Regions from separate parts of the Agromyces sp. NPDC056523 genome, predicted to be linked through region 2. Evidence: predicted binding sites of a transcription regulator. Region 2 holds the regulator's gene; the other holds the start of a gene.
What was found. The regulator HspR, encoded in region 2, represses chaperone genes until heat shock. The targets are predictions, from matches to a motif close to AAGTTGAGTCNNNNNGACTCAACTT.
Positions count from the first base shown of each region.

Region 1: a site for HspR is predicted at 3,791-3,815, ahead of ACFQ58_RS10920 (ATP-dependent Clp protease ATP-binding subunit). Genes of this name have one in related genera too.

Region 1 covers NZ_JBHTTM010000003.1:4,831-10,961, forward strand. The annotation lists gene ACFQ58_RS10910 (restriction endonuclease) at 1-1,086, opposite strand, end outside; gene ACFQ58_RS10915 (serine/threonine-protein kinase) at 1,833-3,626, shown strand; gene ACFQ58_RS10920 (ATP-dependent Clp protease ATP-binding subunit) at 3,833-6,131, shown strand, end outside.
Region 2 covers NZ_JBHTTM010000001.1:616,300-622,430, reverse strand. The annotation lists gene ACFQ58_RS03010 (alpha/beta fold hydrolase) at 1-595, shown strand, start outside; gene ACFQ58_RS03005 (diguanylate cyclase) at 619-2,043, shown strand; gene ACFQ58_RS03000 (ATP-dependent DNA ligase) at 2,128-2,442, shown strand; gene ACFQ58_RS02995 (ATP-dependent DNA ligase) at 2,468-2,782, shown strand; gene ACFQ58_RS02990 (hypothetical protein) at 2,826-3,110, shown strand; gene ACFQ58_RS02985 (EAL domain-containing protein) at 3,095-3,898, opposite strand; gene ACFQ58_RS02980 (heat shock protein transcriptional repressor HspR) at 3,999-4,421, opposite strand; gene ACFQ58_RS02975 (DnaJ C-terminal domain-containing protein) at 4,421-5,410, opposite strand; gene ACFQ58_RS02970 (nucleotide exchange factor GrpE) at 5,517-6,131, opposite strand, start outside.

The sequences.
Region 1 (6,131 bases), on a different contig from region 2:
GGTTCGCATGGCGCTTGCGAGGCTGGCCCAAGACGCATCCTCGGTGACCGTCAGCACACCTGCCTTCGAAGCAGCCTCGGCCGCTTTGCGCAAAGCGGAGGCGACGTAGGAGGTCCGTGACACGGTTCGACTGTCGAAGACCAAGCCAACGCCCGCATCGGCTTCAATGACCCGCCGCAGCCGGAGAGCAAGCGAGCTCTTCCCCCATCCGGACTGCGCATTTATCACCATAACCCGTGAGCCCTCGTCCAGAGCGGTGGCCAGCGAGTGGAGCACATCACGACGACCGACAAAGTACTTCGGCGATGCGGGCAACTGATACTCGAAGTCGCTACTGCCGCCTCGCACCTCGATAAGAATGTCCTCAGCAACCTCACCCCGGCCGACGGCCACTGACGCGCCCGACTTCGAGAGCGCTCGGCATGACAAACCCCCGGCGTAATCCGAGGTTCGTATTAGCTCCACTGCAGGGTCGGGCACATCCACACCAGGGCCCCAGATCAACACCTCCGTCGGAACCCGCGACACCGGGTCCAATCGCTTCGCGGCGCTGTACACGCCATGCTCCGTAATCGCGACGAGACGATCGGAGACGATGGCGGAGCCGACTTCAGCAGGCTCCGCCCCGAGTATCTTCGCGTCGACGAGCAGTTCGTACACTGCCGTGGCCGACAAGTAGTGGAATGACTGGTCATGCTCCTCGATGGACTTCGCTTTCTCGACCCCCTGGCTCGTCAGTCGCGGCAAACAGATGAAGTAGCCCTCAAGGTCCTTCTGCGCATGACGCTCGGCGCTGAGCTTCCCAACGAACGCCAGCATCTCCTTCGCAGCAACCGCGGACGAGTAGGCCTTGCACTCTACGAGGGCAGGCTTCCTGGTGAGCTTGTGCCTCGCGACAAAATCAATCTCAATGCCCTCGCTGGTGACATTTGCGTCTTCGCTCTTCACATCCTCGTACCCGAACGATTCGAGAAGACGTGCGCAGAAGCGTTCAAAGAGATGGCCTCGGGCGTGTCTGGACGCACCGGCATCGACTGCCTCAGACAGCACAATCAGGGCGACATCGTCTTTGAGAAGCGACTCCACGACGCGACACTATCGGCTTTCTGGCATGACGCTCGGAAGGTAAGCACCGCCGCCAACAGATCCGGCACTAACCTCCGCAGTCGTCCGGCGCGTCAGAGTAACGGGTCGAACCGGGGCGGAACGCCATTAGCGCGAGACCCCGGCGCGCCCGAGACCAACCTTGACGTGCCTGTTCGCGTATCGCTTGCACCGATCTTTGCCCCCCATTTCGTGACCGTCCGGAGTCCGGAGTCCGGAGTCCGCAGCGCCATCGCGAGAGATGTCGTCGTGCACGAGACGATGGTGGCATCCTGCTTCACCGCATCGCGGGTCGATTCAACCCGAGAACCCATCCGGCTACACGGGGTGCTTCGAGCGCACCGTCGGTGGTCGTCCGTCGCATCCTGCCTCCTGAGGGATGCGCTAGAGCCTCACGCCGTTGTGTCGTTCGATACGCCCAGCGAATCGCCGCGTGGCGGACTGCTCCGGCATGAAGCACAGATGCAGCACGGTCGCCTTCAGGCGTCGGCATACAGCTGGATGATGAGTGATCCCGAGCCGCCCGGTAGTTCGTCATCCACGATACTGAGACCTCTGATGTCGTCGGCTCTCAGAGCGCACGGGTTCGCGATCCACCCCGCCCAGGGCGAGTGCGGGACTTCGGGGGGACGGTTCGGCAGACTTCTGCGGATCCTGTCCCCTCGATGTCCGTGTACCCGGGCCATTCGTCGCCGTAGACGCCTGAGAAGCATCGCTAGCGTGGGACCATGCCGAAACAGGAGCCGTTCCTTATCGATGGAGCCGTGTACGAGCCCGAATCATCCCTTGGGCAGGGCGGGTCAGCAGTGGTCTGGAAGGTTCACCGGAAGCTCGACGGCGAGGTGTTCGCGGTTAAGCGGATCGAAAAGGATCTCAGGGAGGGTTCCGCCCGCAACAGGCGTTTTGAGCAGGAGATCGAATACGGCCAGATGACCAGACACCCGAACGTCGTGAGGATCCACGCGTACTCGGAGGACGTGAAGTTCTACTACTACGTCATGGACTTCTATCCGATGACGTTACGCGACGTGATCAACGACGAAATCGATCCCGACGTGTTGCTCGTCTACATGCGCCAGCTCTGCGAGGCACTCGCGCATGTGCACGGGGACGGCATGGTGCATCGAGATATCAAGCCCGAGAATGTCCTCGTCGACCCGGACGCGCGCCGCCTCGTTCTCGCCGACTTCGGCATCGCGCACTTCAGAGACTCCGTGCTCACGAAGCGCGACGATCTCTTGGCGAACCGGAACTATCTCGCCCCGGAACAGATGCTGAAGAGCAACGCGCAGGGCGTCGGCAAGCCGGCGGACGTCTTCGCGCTCGGGCTCGTCATCACCGAGATGTTCACAAAGCAGAATGCCCGCGGGAGGCGGCACGCGCTCATTCGCGACCGCTACCCGTTCCTCGCGGATCTCGACCCGATCGTTGAGCGGATGTTGCTTCAAGATGCGGCGCAGCGGCTTCGCGTGGAGACCGTGCGCGGCCTTCTCCGAGTGATGCTTCAGCGGCTCGATTCGACAATCGCGGAGAGCGCCGATGAGATGCGTCCGAATGAAGTGCCCACTGGCGCGTCGTCCGCTGAGGTTGAGCGAGTCCTCGACCGTGCTGCCCGGGACGTCCTGTCGGCAAAATACGTCTTCGAGCGGGTCGCGGAGGAGGATCTGAGTCGGTACAACCTCAATTATCACTGTGAGATCTCATACGAGGCGAGTGAGGAACTGTTCAACGCTTGCGCGCAGGCCGTTGTCTTCTCGCTGTGCAAGGCGAAGTTCGACTACGAAGGCGCCGGGGCGTGGGACGAGCATGACGACGCTCTGGTGTCATCAGCCGCTAAGCCGAAACTTATGCGCGACTTCGAGAATATTCTGGCTGATCTGCCTCTCCCACAGGGGTCGCTCTGGGATGGTCTGCCACGGCAGTCGGCTCACCTGTTTCGATTCTGCAAGGACTACCACTGCGAAGAGCTTCTGACAAGCATCCGAGCAGCAGTGTATGGCGAAGACTACGACTCGCTGCGGACGAATCTAATCAACGCCCCGATCCTCTGGATCATTCGCAGCATGCGCCGATATCTGAACACTGACTACTTGGCGTTCGACCCATCAGTTCGCGAAGAGATCGGGGTCGAGCGCCACCTCTCGGTGGTCTGGAACGATACGCTCCCGCTGGATCCAGCGCGCGAAGCGACGGGTGCGGAGCTGTTCATCGAGCCCTTCAACGCCGACGACATCGCCAACGCGCTCATCACGCTTGAATCGAAGTGGGATGTTTCTGTTGGAGAACTCGTAGGCGGGGACTACTCGGTCATATTCCGCTCGCGCGAGAAGTACCGTCGCTTTCGCGACGAAGTGCTCGGGCTTGCAGAATCGGGTTCAGTATTCGAAGCTGACGTACTCAATCTGCTCCGTCCGGAGGCTGAGTACGACGATCTCGTCGCGCTTACTTGGGATCGGGAATTTGACATTGCCATAACGCTGGGGAAGGTTCTCGGCACCCGCACCCGCACCCGCACGCGCTAACTTCTCTTTCAGCCGGGAGAGCGCTCGCGGTAACGACTTACGAGTTCGTGACGGTCCATGAGTGGATGCCTGTAAGCGGATCCCCCCGCGCACACTCGAAGTGCCCGCCGAACGTTGCGGGAACCGAGCGGCCTGTCGGGAATAGTCCTCGGTCGAGTGCGTTGAACTTGAGCGTACCCAACTCAAGTTCCCTCAGGAGGACCTAGGTGCCCGACAACTTCAACGAGGCCGCCGCGAGCTCGTTCGACGAGTTCCTCGCCCGCTACCTCGCGGGTGAGCAGGCCAGGCAGGCCCGGTCGATCGACCTCAGCCGGTTCCTGACCTCGCGGACCCAGAGCATCCTGCAGCGCGCCGGACGCTTCGCGCTCGAGCGCGGGCAGACCGAGCTCGACGCACTGCACATCCTGCGTGTCATCGTCGAGGACGAGTCCGTCGCGCAGGCGATCACGCGCGTCGGCGCGAGTCCCGAGCGCATCATCACGGCGACCGAGGCGCGGCTGCCCGCGGCATCCGACACCGCCGACGTCAACTCGGCCATGATCACGCCGAGCGCGAGCCGCGCGCTGTTCCACGCGTACCAGGTCGCACGCTCGAGCGGGTCGACGTACATCGACCCCGAGCATCTCTTCTTCGCGCTTGTGCTGGGGCAGGATGCGCCGGCGGGGCAAGTGCTGGCGCGGGCCGGAGTCACGGCCGACGCACTTGCCGCGGGGCTGGGGGAGCACCTTGAGCAGACCGAGGGGCTTCGAGACGGCGCTGGGGCGCCTCCTCAATCCGCGGAGGGCGCACAGGCGTCGAGCACGCCGATGCTCGACAAGTTCGGGATGGACCTCACCGAGCGCGCCATGAACGGCGAGCTCGACCCCGTGATCGGCCGTGCCGACGAGATCGAGCAGACCATCGAGATCCTCAGCCGCCGCACGAAGAACAACCCCGTGCTGATCGGCGAGGCCGGCGTCGGCAAGACCGCGATCGTCGAGGGCCTGGCCCGCGCGATCGTCGAGGAGAACGTGCCCGAGGCGCTGCTCGGCAAGCGGGTCGTCGCGCTCGACCTGCCCGGCATGCTCGCCGGCACCCGCTACCGCGGCGACTTCGAGGAGCGCCTCACCAAGACGATGGAGGAGATCGCCGAACACAAGGGCGAGCTCATCGTGTTCATCGACGAGGTGCACACGGTCGTCGGCGCCGGCGGTGCCGGTGAGGGCGGCATGGACGCGGGCAACATCCTGAAGCCTCGCCTCGCCCGCGGCGAGCTGCACCTCGTGGGTGCGACCACGCTCAAGGAGTACCGCACCATCGAGAAGGACCCCGCGCTCGAGCGCCGGTTCCAGCCGGTGAAGGTCGGCGAGCCGTCCATCGAGGACTCCGTGCTCATCCTGCAGGGCCTGCGCCCCGCGTACGAGGAGCACCACGGCGTCACCTACACCGACGACGCCCTCCGTGCCGCCGTCGAGCTCAGCGCCCGGTACCTCACCGACCGCGTGCTGCCCGACAAGGCCATCGACCTCATCGACCAGGCCGGGGCGCGCCTGCGCCTCAAGCTGGGCGTGAAGGTGGATGTCTCGGGGCTGATCTCTCGCTTGGCCGAGCTGGAGGCCGACAAGAACGCGGCCGTCCGTGCCGAGCACTACGAGGAGGCGTCGCGCATCCGCGACGAGATCTCGAAGGTGCAGGAGCGGCTGGACGAGGCGACCGAGAAGGCGGCCGCGCAGGGTCGCGTCGCGACATCCGGTTCGACGGATGACGCAGCCGCCGCCTCGACGACGGTCGACGAGGCGCAGATCGCCGCGGTGATCTCGCGGGCCACCGGCATCCCGGTCAACCGCGTCACCGAGGGGGAGCGCGAGCGCCTCGCGAACCTCGAGGGCGAGCTGCACGCTCGGGTCATCGGGCAGGATGACGCGGTCACCGCCGTCGCGCGCTCGGTGCGCCGCAACCGCACCGGCATGGGCGACGCGCGCCGGCCCGTCGGCTCGTTCCTGTTCCTCGGACCGACCGGCGTCGGCAAGACCGAGCTGGCGCGGGCGCTGGCGTCGTCGCTGTTCGACGACGAGGGCGCGATCATCCGCTTCGACATGAGCGAGTTCGGCGAACGGCACACCGTGTCGCGGCTCGTCGGTGCCCCTCCCGGATACGTCGGCTACGACGAGGCCGGCCAGCTCACCGAGCGCGTGCGGCGCAACCCGTACTCGATCGTGCTGTTCGACGAGATCGAGAAGGCGCACCCCGACGTCTTCAACCTGCTGCTGCAGGTGCTCGACGACGGACGCCTGACCGACGGCCAGGGTCGCACGGTCGACTTCCGCAACACGGTGGTCATCATGACCTCGAACCTCGGTTCGGAGTTCCTCGCGTCGCGGTCGGGTGCGCTCGGCTTCGTGGCGTCGACGGATGGCTCGGGGTTCTCGTCTTCGGATGACGTGCGGGCTCGCGTGATGGGCAAGGTGCGCGAGGCCATGCGGCCGGAGTTCCTGAACCGCATCGATGAGATCGTGCTGTTCCAGA
Region 2 (6,131 bases):
CGACTCGCTCCACGGGTACGCCGATGACGTGCTCGAGATCCTCGAAGCGCTCGACCTGCACGATGTCGTGTTCGTCGGGCACTCCGTGGCGGCCATGGTGGGCGTACTCGCATCCAACGTCGACCCCTCGCGATTCGGGGCCCTCGTGCTGGTCGGGCCTTCGCCGCGGTACCTCGACGACGACGGCTACACGGGCGGCTTCCGTCGCGACGACATCGACGGCCTGCTCGACGCGCTCGACGCCAACTACCTCGGATGGTCGGCGACCATGGCGCCGCTCATCATGGGCCACGCCGATCGCCCCGAGCTCGGCGCGCAGCTCACGGAGAGCTTCTGCAGCATCGATCCCCGGATCGCGAGCCAGTTCGCGCGCGTGACCTTCCTCTCCGACAACCGCCGCGACCTCGAGCAGGTGGGAACGCCGTCGCTCATCCTCCAGTGCTCCGACGACGTCATCGCGCCCACGGCCGTGGGGCGCTACGTGCACGAGCACATCCAGGGCAGCCGGTTCGTGCAGCTCGAGGCCACCGGCCACTGCCCCAACGTGTCGGCTCCCGACGAACTCGCGGATGAGATCAGGGCGTTCCTCCGATGACCATCTCCTCCACTCCACCGCCTATGGGAAGCGGCGAGGACGAGCTCCGCCAGTCGTACGCCGACCTCTTCCACGGCGCACCGTGCGGGTACCTGACGACGACCGCCGACGGCGTGATCACGCGCGCGAACCGGACGCTCGTGAGCTGGACGGGGCTCTCCGAGGACGATCTCCTCGGGACGTCGCTCGTCGACCTGCTCACGCCCGCCGGGCAGCTGTTCTACGAGGCGCGCTATGCCACCGTGCTCCGGCTCGCCGGCGAGGTGCGCGAGGTCGCACTCTCGATCCGATGCGCCGACGGCCGCGACCTGCCGGTGCTCGTCAACGCCGTGATCGTTCCCGAGCGCGACGGATTCCCCGAGGAGGTCCGGACGGCGATCTTCGACGCGACCGAGCGCCAGGACTACGAGCGACAACTCCTCGTGGCCCGCCGTCAGGCCGAGGCGTCCGAGGCCCGTGTCCGCGTGCTGCAGGACGCCTCGAGCGCCTTCGGGCTCGCCATGAACGCGCAGGAGCTCGGCGAGGCACTGATCTCCGCCGCCCGCACGGGCCTCCTCGCCGCCGGCGCCGCCATCCTGCTGCAGGACGAGCACGGCGGCCAGGACCTCATCGCCGACGGCGTCCAGGTCGACCCGCTCATCTCCGCCGGGCTCATGGACCTCGCCGCGCAGGCCATCGAGGGAGACGAGGTGGTCACCGTGTCGAGCCTCGACCAGGCCGCCGCCATCCGCCCCGACCTCGACCTCGCCATGCAGGACCAGCGGCTCGCGGCGCTGAGCATCGCGCCGCTCCGCGGCGACTCGAGCGCGCAAGGCGTCGTCGTCTGCTTCTACGGGCGCGACCAGGTCTTCGACGACGAGACCCGCGACATCCATGCGGCGCTGGCACGACAGGCGGCCCAGGTACTCCGTCGCGTGCGGCTCCAGGAGGAGCTGGCCCATCGGGCGCTGCACGACCAGCTCACCGGACTGGCCAACCGCAAGCTGCTCCAGGAACGGCTCGAGGCCGCGCTGGCCGGCGCGCAGCGCGACGGTCGGCCGCTCTCGATCGTCTTCATCGACCTCGACGGCTTCAAGCCCATCAACGACGCCCTCGGCCATCGCATCGGAGACGAGGTCCTCGTCGAAGTCGCAGATCGCCTGCGCGGCGCCGCGCGCGCGTCCGATCCGGTGGCCCGCTACGGCGGCGACGAGTTCGTCATCGTGTGCGAGAACGCCGACGCCGAGGCGGCCGGGATCCTCGCCGAGCGGTTCCGGCACGAGATCGGCCGGCCGCTGACGAGCGTGCCGCCCCGGTACGCTGTCGCGGCGAGCCTGGGCGTGGCGACTTGGACACCCGACGACGGGTCCGATCCGCCGGAGGCCGAACGGCTGATCCGGCTGGCCGACGAGGCGATGTACGCCTCGAAGCGTCGCGGTCGCGACCGCGTCACGTCGGTGACGGCGTAGGCGGAAGCGCACCGCGCACCGGCCGGCTCGTCCGGCCGCATGCCGCATGACGGCAACCGTTCCGTTCCCGAGGAAGGAGGCGACATGGGAACACTGGAATACAACTCGAAGCTCTCGGCGACGTTCGACGACCGGACACTCGCGCACCTGCAGGTGGTGATCTGGTCCAAGCTGCGTCGCGGCGAGCACTTCGCATTCACCTGGGTCGACGAGGAGGCGTCGCCGCCACGGACGTCGGTGTGGTGCAGCCCCACCATTCCGATGACCTTCCAGTTCGACCAGGCCGAGCCGCCGGAACTCAACTTGAAGTGGGTCGAGGTGCTGACCAAGGCGGCCAACTCCGCGGGCGGCCTGCGATTGGTCCCTGAGCCGACCGACGCACCGACGCCGGCCCGATGACACCGACACGAAGAGGAGGAACGGGATGGGAACGCTGATCTACGGTCCGCGGATCTCGGAGTTCGAGATCGAGGACCGCACGCTCGCGCACCTGCAGTTCGTCATCGCAGCGAAGCTGCAGCGCGGCGAGAACTTCATGTTCACCTGGAGCCACGGGATGGAGCGCGGCAGCGGCCGCAGCGTGATCTGGATCAGCCCGGCGGCCCAGGTGCATTTCCGATTCAGCGGCAATCGCGCGCCCACCCTCAATCGCGCCTGGCTCGAGATCCTGATGGACAGCGCGAACAGCCGGGCCGGGTTGCACTGGGTTCCCGAACCGACCGAAGCGGTTCGTGGATGACCGGCGACTGCGCACGACGGACACGAGAGAACGGAGCATCCCTGTGAAGATCCACCGGCTGACGGTCGACGGCAAGGACTACTTCCTGCCCGACCCCATCGACGAGTTGCGCGAACAGATCCTCGCCGCGGTGAAGGGCGGCGGCGGCTACGTGAACATCCCGCCCCTCCGAGGCGGGCCCGGCATCGACATCCTCTTCTCACCGGGCATGCCCGTGACCTGGACCCAGCTCGACATCGGCGAGTCCGGGGAGCCGGGGGCATCCGGATCGGGCTCCGGCCAGGACTCCGACGACGAGTCCTTCGAGGATCCCTACAGCTCGCTCTGATCGGGACCGTCCGCCTCCGCCCGGAGGCGGGCGGTCATCCGTTCGGGTGGAGTGGGACGACCGAACAGGAATCCCTGCGCCCGATCGAAGCCGAGCTTGCGGACGGCCTCCCACTGCCGCTCGGTCTCGACGCCCTCGGCGACGGTGCGGAGTCCGCGCTCGCGAGCGAAGCGGACCAGGCGAGCGGCCGTCCCATCATCGCCCGGCAGCCGCTCGATCACGGAACGGTCGACCTTCAACTCGGTGATCGGCAGGACTCCGGTGCGGAACTCGGCCTCCTCGAGGGTGCGGACGTCGTCGAGCGAGACGCCGACGCCGTGTGCGCGCACCCGGTCGAGGGTGCCTCCGGCCGTCGCCGGGGAGGGTCGCGCCTCGGTGAGCTCGAGCGTCAGCAGCCAGGCGGAGAGGCCGGCGTGCGCGAGCCGCTCGAGCACGCGCTCGGCGAAGTGCGGCTGTTCGAGCTGGACCGCGGCGACGTTGACGGCCACCTCGAGCGGCCGGCCCGAGCCGGCCAGCTCGGCGCCGTATCGGCACGCCGCCCGGATCATGGCGTCGCCGACGGCATCCATCGACCGCGTCTCCTCGGCGATCGGGATGAAGTGCTGCGGACCGAGCATGCCGCGCTCGGGATGGCGCCACCGGCTGAGTGCCTCCACCGCGACCGCTCGACCGCTCGTCGCATCGACCTGCGCCTGGTACTCCGCGATGATCTCGCCGCGCGCCGCGGCACGGCGCAACTCGCGCATGACGCGCTGATTCCCGTGCACGTTGCCTCCCCCGGCCCACATGGGGCCGTGGCTATTGTGCGCACCTCAGCCGATTTCGGTCAAAAGGAGGACACGGCGCACGTCGATCCGTATAATCCCCGCGCGCTACCGGCCCTCGCCATCAGCCGCGCTCGAGCGGGCGCCAGACCACGACCGCGTTCTCACGGCGGACCCTGGTGCCGGTGCGCACCGACACGATGTCGCCAGCGCTCCCGGCTGCGAACACGCGTCGGCCCGGGCGGTTGAGCATCTCGTCGGCGAGCGCGCGTTCGAGCTCACGCACCCGGGCACGCAGTTCGGTCACCTCGTTCTCGAGTCCGAGCACTCGGCGGATGCCCTCGAGGCTCACGCCCTCACTCGAGAGCTGCTGGATCTCACGCAGCTGCGCGACATCCCGCATCGAGTACCGACGCGACTTGCCCGCGGTGCGCTTCGGCGAGACCAGGCCCAGTCGGTCGTACTGGCGGAGCGTCTGCGGGTGCATCCCGGCGAGCTCGGCCGCGACCGAGATCACGAAGAGCGGGCTCTCGCCGTCGACGTCCATCACGCACCCCGTGCCTTGGCGAGGAGGTCGGCGCGGGGATCCTCGTCAGGCAGCTGCGCCGCGAACTCCCGCAGCCGCTCCTCCGCGTCCTTCGAGAGGTGCGCGGGAACGGCGACCTGCACGACCGCGAGGAGGTCGCCCGTGCCCTTGGACGACTGCACGCCCCGGCCCTTGACGCGCAGCACCCGGCCGCTCGGCGTGCCGGGCGCGACGCGCAGCTTCACCGGGTCGCCGCCGAGCGTCGGCACCTGGATGGTCGCGCCCAACGCCGCCTCGGCGAAGGTGACGGGCACGTTCACGCGCAGGTTGAGCCCGTCGCGCTCGAAGACGGGGTGCGAGCGTACCTTCACCGTGAGCACGATGTCGCCGGGCTCGCCGCCGTCGGGCGACGGGTGGCCCTTGCCGCGCAACTTGATCTTCTGCCCGTCGGCGACGCCGGCCGGCACGTTCACGGTGATCTCGCGACCCTCGGACGTCTGGAGCGTGATGCGGTCGCCCTTCGTCGCGGTGATGAAGTCGAGCGTCGTCGACGCCGTGACATCCCGGCCCTTCGTCGGGCCGCCGAAGCCCCGGTACCCGCCCGTCGGCTGGCCGAAGCGGCCGCCGCCGAACAGCCCGCCGAGCAGGTCCTCGTACTGCCCTTGCTGGGTGGTGTATCGCGTGCCGCCCGGTCCGCCCGGCCCGCCGAACATGCCGCCGAAGACGTCCTCGAAGCCGCCGGCACCGCCGCCCGGCGCCGTGAAGCGAGCGCCGCCGCCCATCGCGCGGACGGCGTCGTACTCCTTGCGCTCCTCGGCGTCGGAGAGCACCGAGTGAGCCTCGCTGACCTCCTTGAACTTCGCCTCGGCCGCGGCATCGCCCGGGTTCTGGTCGGGATGGTACTTGCGCGCGAGCTTGCGGTACGCCTTCTTGATGTCGGCGTCGCTCGCGTCCTTCGAGACGCCGAGGATCGCGTAGAAGTCCTTGTCGAACCAATCCTGGCTGGCCATCGGCGCCTCCTTCCTGCTGAATCTACTGCCGTGCGCTCGGTGGTCGAGCAGGGCCGAAGGCCCGTATCGAGGCCCCTACTCGACCACCTGGTACGAGCGGATGTCGCTATGCCGGCGTCTTGACGACGACCTTCGCGACGCGCAGCAGCGTGCCGCCGAGCATGTACCCGGTCTCGACGACGTCGGCGACCGTGTCGACCTCGACCTCGTCGGAGTGCTGCTGGAAGATCGCCTCGTGCTGCTGCGGGTCGAACGGCTCGCCCACGGCGCCGAACGGCGTCAGGCCGAGCTTCTCGACCGAAGCGCGCAGCTTCGCGGCGATCGTCGCGAACGGGGTGTCGCCCTCGAGGTCGCCGTGCTTCTCGGCGCGATCGAGGTCGTCGAGCACCGGCAGCAGCACGGAGACGGCGGCGCCGATCGCGCGCTCGCGCTCGACCTCGCGGTTCGCCTCGGTCCGCTTGCGGTAGTTCGCGTACTCGGCGGTGACCCGCTTCAGGTCGGCGAGATGCTCGGCCGTCGGGTCCTCCACCTCGGCCTGCGCCGCGTTGAGGATGTCGTCGACCGTCAGCTCCTTCTCGTCGCCGGCGTCGCCCTCGGGCGAGGCGGATGCCGCGGCATCCGCCTCGGTGCCCTCGGACGCGGCATCAGCCGCCGGAGCAGCGCCCGGAACGGGACGAACCTCACCCGTCTCGGGGTCGATCCGCCGCTTGTCGCGGATGAC